2 regions of the Ciceribacter azotifigens genome follow, and region 1 is predicted to be linked to the other one. Evidence: riboswitches for the same ligand, from Rfam matches in the RefSeq annotation. Region 1 holds a riboswitch; the other holds the start of a gene.
What was found. A riboswitch is a leader RNA that binds a small molecule or an ion and turns the genes downstream of it on or off. The one in region 1 is predicted to bind S-adenosylmethionine.
Positions count from the first base shown of each region.

Region 2: another riboswitch for S-adenosylmethionine. It lies ahead of metA (homoserine O-acetyltransferase MetA); the one in region 1 lies ahead of ACM6UT_RS05420 (O-succinylhomoserine sulfhydrylase).

Region 1 is NZ_JBLQTA010000003.1:59,890-64,687, reverse strand. Features, by position in the region: gene apaG (Co2+/Mg2+ efflux protein ApaG) at 1-356, opposite strand, end outside; gene ACM6UT_RS05420 (O-succinylhomoserine sulfhydrylase) at 555-1,739, opposite strand; SAM riboswitch at 1,787-1,865, opposite strand; gene ACM6UT_RS05415 (2'-deoxycytidine 5'-triphosphate deaminase) at 1,939-3,036, shown strand; gene ACM6UT_RS05410 (ion transporter) at 3,004-3,813, opposite strand; tRNA gene ACM6UT_RS05405 (tRNA-Gly) at 3,961-4,034, shown strand; gene ACM6UT_RS05400 (MFS transporter) at 4,044-4,798, opposite strand, start outside.
Region 2 is NZ_JBLQTA010000026.1:14-4,811, forward strand. Features, by position in the region: gene ACM6UT_RS22215 (aldose epimerase family protein) at 192-1,202, opposite strand; gene metA (homoserine O-acetyltransferase MetA) at 1,304-2,233, opposite strand; SAM riboswitch at 2,327-2,404, opposite strand; gene ACM6UT_RS22225 (thiamine diphosphokinase) at 2,544-3,194, shown strand; gene ACM6UT_RS22230 (ABC-F family ATP-binding cassette domain-containing protein) at 3,199-4,798, shown strand, end outside.

The DNA.
Region 1 (4,798 bases):
GAGAAGGCCGGGATCGCCACCTCGAAGAGGTCGCCTTCATCGGTCTCCATCTGGTAATGACCGAACATGACGCCTGAGGGTGTGTCCAGAGGGCAGCCCGAGGAATATTCGTAGGTGTCGCCGGGCCTCAGCTGCGGCTGCTCGCCGACGACGCCCGGGCCGGTGACCTCATCGACCTGACCGTTCTGGTCGGTAATGTGCCAATAGCGGTTTACCAGTCGAACCGACCTGTCCGAGTGATTGGTGATCGCCACCCGATATCCCCAGACATATCGTCCGTCGTCCGGATCGGATTGCTCCTCCAGATAGTAAGGCTCGACACTGACTTCGATGTCCCGCGTCAGGGCTCGATACATAGGGTTGACCTTCTTTATGTCTCGCTAACCATATCTATCAGCTCGCCGCATCGGTCAAGGAATGCGGGCGCGCGAGCACGCAAAGTGCCGTGACTTCGTAAAATTGCTCCTAACGGCGCGACCAGTGGCTTTTGCCGCTCGGTCCGCTGACGGGCTTGCCCGGCGCTCGCAGGGGCGCCGGACAACAGGGGCTGTGGCTCAGGCCGGAACCTTGCGGAGTGCCTGTGCGAAGTCTTCCAGCAGGTCGTCGGTGTCCTCGATGCCGCAGGAGAGCCGCAGGGTGCCGCCCGAGATGCCGAGTTCGGCGCGGGCTTCGTCAGTCAGGTTCTTGTGCGTGGTCGTTGCCGGATGGGTAATCAGGCTCTTCGAGTCACCGAGATTGTTCGAGATCTCGACGATCTTCAGTGCATTCTGCAGGGCGAAGGCGGCGGCCTTGCCGCCCTTCAGTTCGAGGGCTACCAGCGTCGAGCCGCCCGACATCTGCTTGGCAATGATGTCTGCCTGCGGGTGGTCGGCGCGACCGGGATAGACGACGCGCGCGACCTGTCCCTGCTCGGCAAGGAAGTCGGCGATTTTCGCGGCGCTCTGCGTCTGCTGGCGCACACGCAGCGGCAGCGTCTCGACAGCCTTCAGAAGAGTCCAGGCGTTGAACGGCGACATCGCCGGCCCGGTATGACGGAAGTAGTCCTGGAATTCCTCGTCGATCCACTCCTTGCTCGAGAGCACGACGCCGCCGAGACAACGGCCCTGGCCGTCGATATGCTTGGTCGCGGAATAGACGACGACGTGCGCGCCGAGTTCGAGCGGCTTCTGGAAGAGGGGAGTGGCGAAGACGTTGTCGACCACCAGCTTGGCGCCGACCTGATTGGCGAGCCTGGCAACGCCGGCGATGTCGATCACTTCCAGCGTCGGGTTCGTCGGGCTTTCAAGAAACATCACCCTGGTGTTCGGACGGATCGCCTTTTCCCAGTTTTCCAGATGGCGCCCGTCGACCAGCGTACACTCGATGCCGTATTTCGGGGCGAGCGTCTCGACGACCCAGCGGCAGGAGCCGAAAAGTGCACGGGCCGCGACGATGTGATCGCCGGCTCTCAGCTGGCAAAGGATGGCGGCAGCGACGGCAGCCATGCCGGATGCGGTGGCACGAGCCTCCTCCGCCCCTTCCAGCAGGCACATGCGTTTCTCGAACATGTCGTTCGTCGGGCTGCCGTAGCGGGCGTAGATGAAACCGTCGTCCTCACCCTTGAAGCGGGCTTCCGCCGCCTCGGAGGTCTCGTAGACGAAACCCTGCGTCATGAAGATCGCTTCCGAAGTCTCGCCGTACTGAGAGCGAAGGGTGCCGCCATGGACCAATCGCGTTGCGGGACGCCAGTTCTTGCTCATGCCACTCAGCCTTTCAAACACAAAAAAACCGGTCGCGATTTCGGACCGGTTTCAAGCACCCGGTCTCTTTAGCCATTTGTTTAACGTGGCTGCAAGCCGACCGGCCAAATCACCACGGGATAAGCTTGCCTTACGCCGATCCCGGGCTTGCGTCAATTCCTCGACTTTGGTTTTGTCGGGCCAAACGGGATGGGACAAGATGACAAGGACCACGGGTATCCTGGCGGATCGCGCCATTGACGCGCTGTTCGGTGAAGGCCGGCTGAAAAGCGAGGCCCCCCTCGACGCCGACCAGGTGCAGCCGGCAAGCCTGGACCTGCGCCTCGGTTCGAAGGCGATGCGCGTCCGCGCGAGCTTCATGCCCGGTCGGGAGCACAAGGTTGCAGACAAGCTCGAACGCCTGACGTTGCACGAGATCGATCTCGAAGACGGGGCCGTTCTGGAAACCGGCTGCGTCTACATCGTACCACTGATGGAGAGCCTCGACCTGCCGCAGGACATGTCGGCCTCGGCCAACCCGAAGAGCTCGACCGGACGGCTCGACATCTTCACTCGCGTGATGGTCGACCACGCCCAGGAGTTCGACAAGATCCCAGCCGGCTACCGTGGACCTCTCTATCTCGAAATCAGCCCACGGACGTTTCCGGTTATCGTGCGGCGTGGATCACGCCTGTCGCAGATCAGGTTCCGCGTTGGCCATTCCTTGCTGAGCGACACCGAGCTGCTCGATCTGCATCAGGCGGAGACGCTCGTCGCGAGCGAAGTGCCGAACGTCTCGGGCGGTGGCATTGCGCTGTCGATCGATCTCAAGGGCAGCGGCCCGGACGGTCTGATCGGTTATCGTGGCAAACACCATACCTCCGTGATCGACGTCGACCGCAAGGCGGCCCATGACGTGCTCGATTTCTGGGAACCGCTCTACAGCCGCGGACGCGACGAACTGATCCTCGATCCGGACGAGTTCTACATCCTCGTTTCGCGGGAAGCCGTCCACGTACCCCCGCTCTTCGCAGCAGAGATGACGCCCTACGATCCGCTGGTCGGCGAATTCCGCGTGCACTATGCGGGCTTCTTCGATCCCGGTTTCGGTCATGCGAGTGCCGGTGGCGCCGGCAGCCGCGCCGTCCTCGAGGTCCGCAGCCACGAGGTGCCATTCATCCTCGAACACGGGCAGGTGATCGGACGGTTGGTCTACGAACACATGCAGGAGCGTCCGGCAGGCCTTTACGGCACCGGTCTCGGCTCCAGCTACCAGGCGCAGGGGCTAAAGCTGTCCAAGCATTTCCGGACTGGCTGACGCGCGCCGCAAAGCCGCGACTTCGCTGCGCAGTTCTCTCAACTCCGCAAGGATGAGGTCCTGGTTGTCCTTGAGGTCTTCCTGGTCGCCTGCGCTCGGAATCTCATGCTCAGCCTGCATGGACGAGACGATGATCCCGATGAAGAGATTGAGCACCGTGAACGACGTCGCGACGATGAACGGAATGAAGAAGACCCAGGCGAGCGGGTGAAGCGTCATGACCGGTCGCACGACGTCGCCGGTCCAGCCTTCGAGCGTCATGACCTGGAAAAGCGTGAAGGCGGACTTGCCGATATTGCCGAAAAGTTCAGGAAAATCCGCGGCAAATAGCTTGGTTGCGGCGACGGACGAGACATAGAAGACAAGCCCCAGCAGAAGGAAGATCGAGCCCATGCCGGGGAGCGCGGAGAAGAGCCCGCCGACCACCCGCCGCATGGAAGGCACGACGGATATCAGCCGGAAAAGACGTAAGACCCGCATCGCGCGCAGGATTGATACCGTTTCCGTGGCCGGCACGATCGAGACGGCGATCACGAGAAGATCGAAAACCCGCCAGGGGTCGTGAAAGAAGCGACTGCGATAGACCACGAGCCTCGCCACGATCTCCAGGACGAAGAACGCGAGAAGCGTGTGATCCATCGCGTAGAGCAGGGATCCATAGCGAGCCCACAGGACGGGTGAAGTCTCGAGTCCCAGTGTGACGGCATTCAGCAGGATGAGGGCGGTGATGGCCGTTTCGAAGCGGTTGGATTCGAGAAGGCGACGGAGCAATGGCATAGTGGTAATCCGGATGTCTGGCAGTCGCCGCCACATTGCTCCGGGAAAGTAAAAACTTGGTGGCTTTCGTGCGTGTCATGCAAAGCGTCGCCGTGCCGCTCTTCACACTTGACAGACCGGGGGAACTGTTGGATTTGTGCCCCTGTCGCGGGTGTAGCTCAATGGTAGAGCAGCAGCTTCCCAAGCTGAATACGAGGGTTCGATTCCCTTCACCCGCTCCAGCTTTTCCCTTACCCTGCATCGTTCCTGCGTTCTGTCCGTCTTCCGTGTTTCCCTCTCCGCAAGGCGGCGAGGCCGAACAGCGTGCAAAGCGTGAACACGGCGCCGCCCAAGAATGTGCCCTCCGCGCCGGCGAGGTCCCATAGGCCGCCGGCGATCATGCTGGCGGCAAGCAGCGCCATTCCGGTAATGAGGTTGAACATTCCGAATGCCGTGCCGCGCAGTTCGGTCGGCGCCGTGTCGGCGACGAGTGCCGAGAGGAGCCCCTGCGTAAATCCCATGTGCAGGCCCCAGAGCGTCGCCCCGACAGCCAGCCCGATCAAGCCGGAGCTGAACGCCAGGACAAGGTCCGCGGCAAGCAGCAGGAAAAGTCCGGCGACCAAAAGGGTCATGCGGTCCATCCTGTCCGACAGGGCACCCGCCGGATAGGCGGAAAGCGTGTAGGCGACGTTCATGACCACCATCACCAGCGGGACGAATGCAATGGGAAGGCCGATGTCTTGCCCCTTGAGCACCAGGAAGGCTTCGCTGAAGCGCGCCAGGGTGAAGGCGGTCGCAACCGCGACGATCTTCCAATAGGCCGCTCCGAGACGAACGAGTTCGGCACGGTGGAGCGGCATGCGCGCGGTCCGTCGCGCGGCGATGTTCGGTGGCTCTCTCACCGCGAACATTATGAGCCCGGCCGAGAGAAACGCCGGAGCTACGGCGATCCAGAAGACGGTCGTGAAGTTGTCGGCGAAGAGCCACATGAAGAGGATGGCGAAGA
Region 2 (4,798 bases), on a different contig from region 1:
TGGGGTCGGGCGTTCGAATCGCCTCACCCGCTCCAGTTTCTCCAAAAGTTCAAGATTGCGTCCGGATATGAGCAGCGCGCGTTGCGGCTGGTCATTGCCCGTCGTTCGGGTCTTCGGCATTTCGCAAGACACTTGCCGGAGTGCACAGGTGGCGAGCGTTCACCTGCCAGTGCGCTCGATTTTGTCTGGCCTCATGCCTTCGAGAAGACGTACTCTGTTTCCTGCCGCAGGACCTCGCCGGGCCGAAGGACGGCGTTCGGGAAGTTCGAGTGATTGACTGCGTCCGGCCATGTCTGGGTTTCCAGGCAGAACCCGGCGAACGGACCATACCGGGGACCCTCAAGTCCTGCGACGGGAACGTTGAGCTTTGCGCCTGCATAAAATTGGACACCGGGCTCGGTCGTCCGCACTTCCATGGCAACACCGGAGGTGATGCTGCGAGCGATGGCTACGGTGCGCTTTTCGACGCGCGCCGGCGAAAGGCAGAAGTTGTGGTCGTAGAGAACGCGCTCTCCACCCAACTGGCGGTCCATCGGTGACATTGTCCGGAAGTCGAACGGCGTGCCGTTGACCGGACGAATTTCTCCTGTCGGGATCAGTCGGTCATCGACCGGCAGATAGGCGTCGGCGGCGAGCATCAGGTCGTGGCCGAGAGCGTCTTCGCCACCGTCAAGGTTGAAATACGAATGCTGGCAGACGTTGGCGAGCGTCGGACGATCGGTCGCCGATGTGTACACGATGGACAGGACACCGTGCTCCTGAAGGGTATAGATCGCTGTGATCGAGCAATTTCCGGGATAGCCGGCACGACCGTCCGGATCCACGATTGTCAGTTCGACACGATCAGGAGCTAGGTTGATGATTTCCCAGTTGCGCCTGGCGATGCCATCGCTACCGCCGTGGAGGTGCCCGACGCCGTTTTCGTTGCGTTCAAGCTGGTATTCTCTGCCATCCAGCTTGAAACGTCCCCCGGCGATGCGGTTGGCGCATCGTCCGGGCGTAGCGCCGAAATAGGGGGAGTGGAGCGGGTAGTCGTCGAAGGTCTCGAAGCCGAGGACAAGTGGATGGCCATGTCCTTCAAGGCGCAGGTCCTGAATCACCGTACCCCAGGTGATCACCTTCATCGTCAGCCCGCCGCCCTTGAGGGTCACCCTGTAGACCGGCTCGCCCGCCGCCGTCTGCCCAAAGAGTTCGCGTTCCATGGTTACTCCGCTCGAATTGCCGTTCATTTCCGTAACAGCTCACGCTGAGTGATCCTCAGCCCGCCACTGGTCCCGGGGAAGGGGCTGGGCCATAGCCTTCATCAGGCCGATCGGTCGATGCCGATGGCGTTCAGATCATAAGGCGTCGTCTGGTAGATCTCGTTGATCCAGTTTCCGAAAAAGAGATGCGCATGGCTGCGCCAGCGGTTCAACGGCTTCTTCGCCGGATCGTCGTCGGGGAAGTAGTTGTGCGGCACCTTGATCGCCACACCGGCTGCCACGTCCCGATTGTATTCGTCGGCCAAAGACGTCGAGTCGTACTCCACGTGGTTGAACATGTAGAGGCGGTTCGCCGTCTTCTCGTGTACGAGGCAGATACCCATCTCGTCCGATTCCATCAGGATCTCGAGCCCCGGCACCTTCTCGATGTCGGACCGGCGTACCTCAGTCCAACGCGAAACGGGAATCTGAAAATCATCGGAAAAGCCGTTCAGATATACGGAGGACGGATTCAGGATATGGTGGCGGTAGATCCCGAAGGCCTTCTCGCTCAGGAGATACTTCGGCACGCCGTGGAAGTGGTAGATGGCGGCCATCGCACCCCAGCAGACATTCAGCGTCGAATGGACGTTTGTCGTCGTCCAGTCGAGAATCTGCTGCAACTCGTCCCAGTAGGTAACCTCTTCGAAAGGCAAGGTCTCTACCGGCGCGCCGGTAATGATGAAGCCGTCAAACTTGCGATCCCTGACTTCCTCCCACGTCTGGTAGAAGGAAAGCAGATGGTCCTCGGGCGTGTTCTTGGCTTTGTGCCCGCCGATACGAACGAGGGAAAGTTCCACCTGAAGCGGCGAGGCTCCGACCAGCCGCGCCATCTGCACCTCGGTCTTGATCTTGTTCGGCATGAGATTCAGAAGGCCGATCTGCAGGGGGCGTATGTCCTGGCGGATCGCAACCGTTTCGGTCATCACGCGCACACCCTCGTGCACGAGAGTCTCAAAGGCAGGCAACGTATCGGGAATCTTGATCGGCATGTTCGAACTCGACTTTCCTTGCGGCGCAGTCACATCCACGCCTACAAAACTGCCGGCGACCTTGTAGATCGCCATTGGTCCTCGGAAAGTCCTTTGGAGCTCGCCTCGGCCCTTTAGCGATTTGTTTAACGTGGCTGCAAGCCGGCCGGCCAAATCACCACGAGTGAGGTTAAATACGCTCACGCGCCTTTTCGGTCAACGAGAATCCGGAGTGACGACAGCTCGGACGAGCCTTTGCAGCCTGCCTTCCAAGCCGGTGGGGCCACCGATATTCTTTCCTTTTCGTTAGGAGATGCGCTATGGCGGGCGCATGAGGAAAACTACCTTCACCATCCTCCTCGGAGGACACTTGGTACTGACCGAACGACTGACGTCAGCCGTCTCCGGCGGGCGCTTTATTGCGGCCGACGGTGGAATGCGCCATGCGTCGATGCTTGGCATTGTCCCGGAGCTCTGGGTTGGTGATTTCGATTCTTCGTCGGAGGCCCTCGGAGAGGCCTGGCCGGACGTCGACCGGCTCCCATATCCGGCTCAAAAGGCAGAAACCGACGGCGCGATCGCCATAGGTGAGGCGATCCGGCGTGGCGCTGGCCGGCTGGTTCTTGCAGGTGCGCTCGGAGGCGAACGTTCGGATCACGCCCTCATGCACCTCTTGCAGGCATTGCAACTCGCCAAGGAAGGATACGAAACGCTCCTGACCTCGGGCGAGGAGGAGGCCTATCCTCTGCTTCCCGGAAGGGTGACGGTGGATCTGCCGCCCGGTTCGTTGTTTTCCGTTATCGGGCTGTCGCCCCTTGCCGGGCTGTCGATCGAGAACGCGCGGTATCCGCTCCAGGACTTCTCCTTGCCGCTGGGATCGACGCGCACCATCTCGAACGTTGCCGAGGGAGCGATTACCTTGTCGCTCGACGGCGGGGAAGCAATGCTTCTCGCACGTCCCTTTGATTTGACTGGAGCATGAACCGTTGGCGCCGCCGATCCTCAAACTCGACAATATCTTCCTGTCTTTCGGCGGCACGCCGCTGCTTTCCGGAGCTAACCTGCAGGTAGAGCCGGGTGACCGCATCTGCCTTGTCGGTCGCAACGGTTCGGGAAAATCGACGTTGCTGAAAATCGCCGCCGGACTCGTGGAGCCTCAGTCCGGTGAGATTTTCCGGCATCCGAGCGCGACCGTCCGTTATCTCGAGCAGGCGCCCGATTTCGACGGATACGAAACTGTCCAGGCCTACGCCGAAGCCGGACTGGGGCCGGGAGACGATCCCTACCGGGTCGCCTATCTTCTGGAACACCTCGGTCTCAGCGGGCAGGAGGATCCCAGAAGCCTTTCGGGTGGGGAGGCCCGCAGGGCGGCACTGGCGCGTGTTCTGGCACCCGAACCGGATATTCTGCTGCTCGACGAGCCGACCAACCACCTCGACCTGCCGACCATCGAGTGGCTCGAAGGCGAGCTTCAAAAGAGCCGCAGTGCCCTCGTTCTGATCTCGCACGACCGCCGCTTTCTCGAAAAGGTCTCGACTGCGACGGTCTGGCTCGACCGCGGCACCGCGCGTCGTCTCAACCGTGGCTTCGGTGACTTCGAGGAATGGCGCGACAAGGTCCTCGAAGAAGAGGAGATCGAACAGCATAAGCTCGGCAAGGCGATCGAGAGAGAAGAGCATTGGCTCCGCTACGGTGTTACGGCGCGGCGTAAACGCAATATGCGTCGTCTCGGCCAATTGCAGGCGATGCGCGCGGATTATCGTGGACACAGAGGACCGCAGGGGACAGTGCAGGCAAACCTCGCCGACGCGCGCGAATCCGGAAAGCTGGTCATAGAGGCGGAACGGATCACCAAGACGTATGGTGAACGCACTATCGTGGCCCCGTTCTCGATCCGCGTTCACCGCGGTGATTGCATCGGTCTCGTTGGCCCGAACGGTGCCGGCAAGACGACGCTCCTGAAGATCCTGACAGGCCAGCTGAAGCCCGACAGTGGAACCGTGAAGCTCGGGACCAACCTCGAAATTGCGGTGCTTGACCAGAAGCGAGAGGATCTCAATCCCGACGACACGCTCGCTCACTATCTGACCGACGGTCGGGGTGAGAATCTTCTCGTCAACGGCGAGCAGCGGCACGTGACCGGTTACATGAAAGATTTTCTGTTCCAGCCTGAACAGGCGCGCACGCCGATCCGAAACCTGTCAGGCGGCGAGCGGGCGCGGTTGATGCTGGCGCGTATCATGGCAAGGCCGTCAAATCTGCTGATCCTCGACGAGCCGACGAACGACCTCGATATTGAGACGCTTGATCTGTTGCAGGAGATCGTCGCCGGCTATTCCGGTACGGTTATCCTCGTCAGCCACGATCGTGACTTCCTCGATCGCACCGTCACCTCGACGATTGCACCGGCCGACCCAGAACAGCCGGACGGTCGCTGGATCGAGTTTGCTGGCGGCTACTCCGATATGCTGGCGCAAAGAAAAGGCGCCGAGGAGGAGCGTCGCCGTGCTGCAAGGACAGACAAGGGGAAAGTACAGGAAGGCGACACAAAGTCATCCGAGGAGACAGCCCCCAAGAATAAAGCCA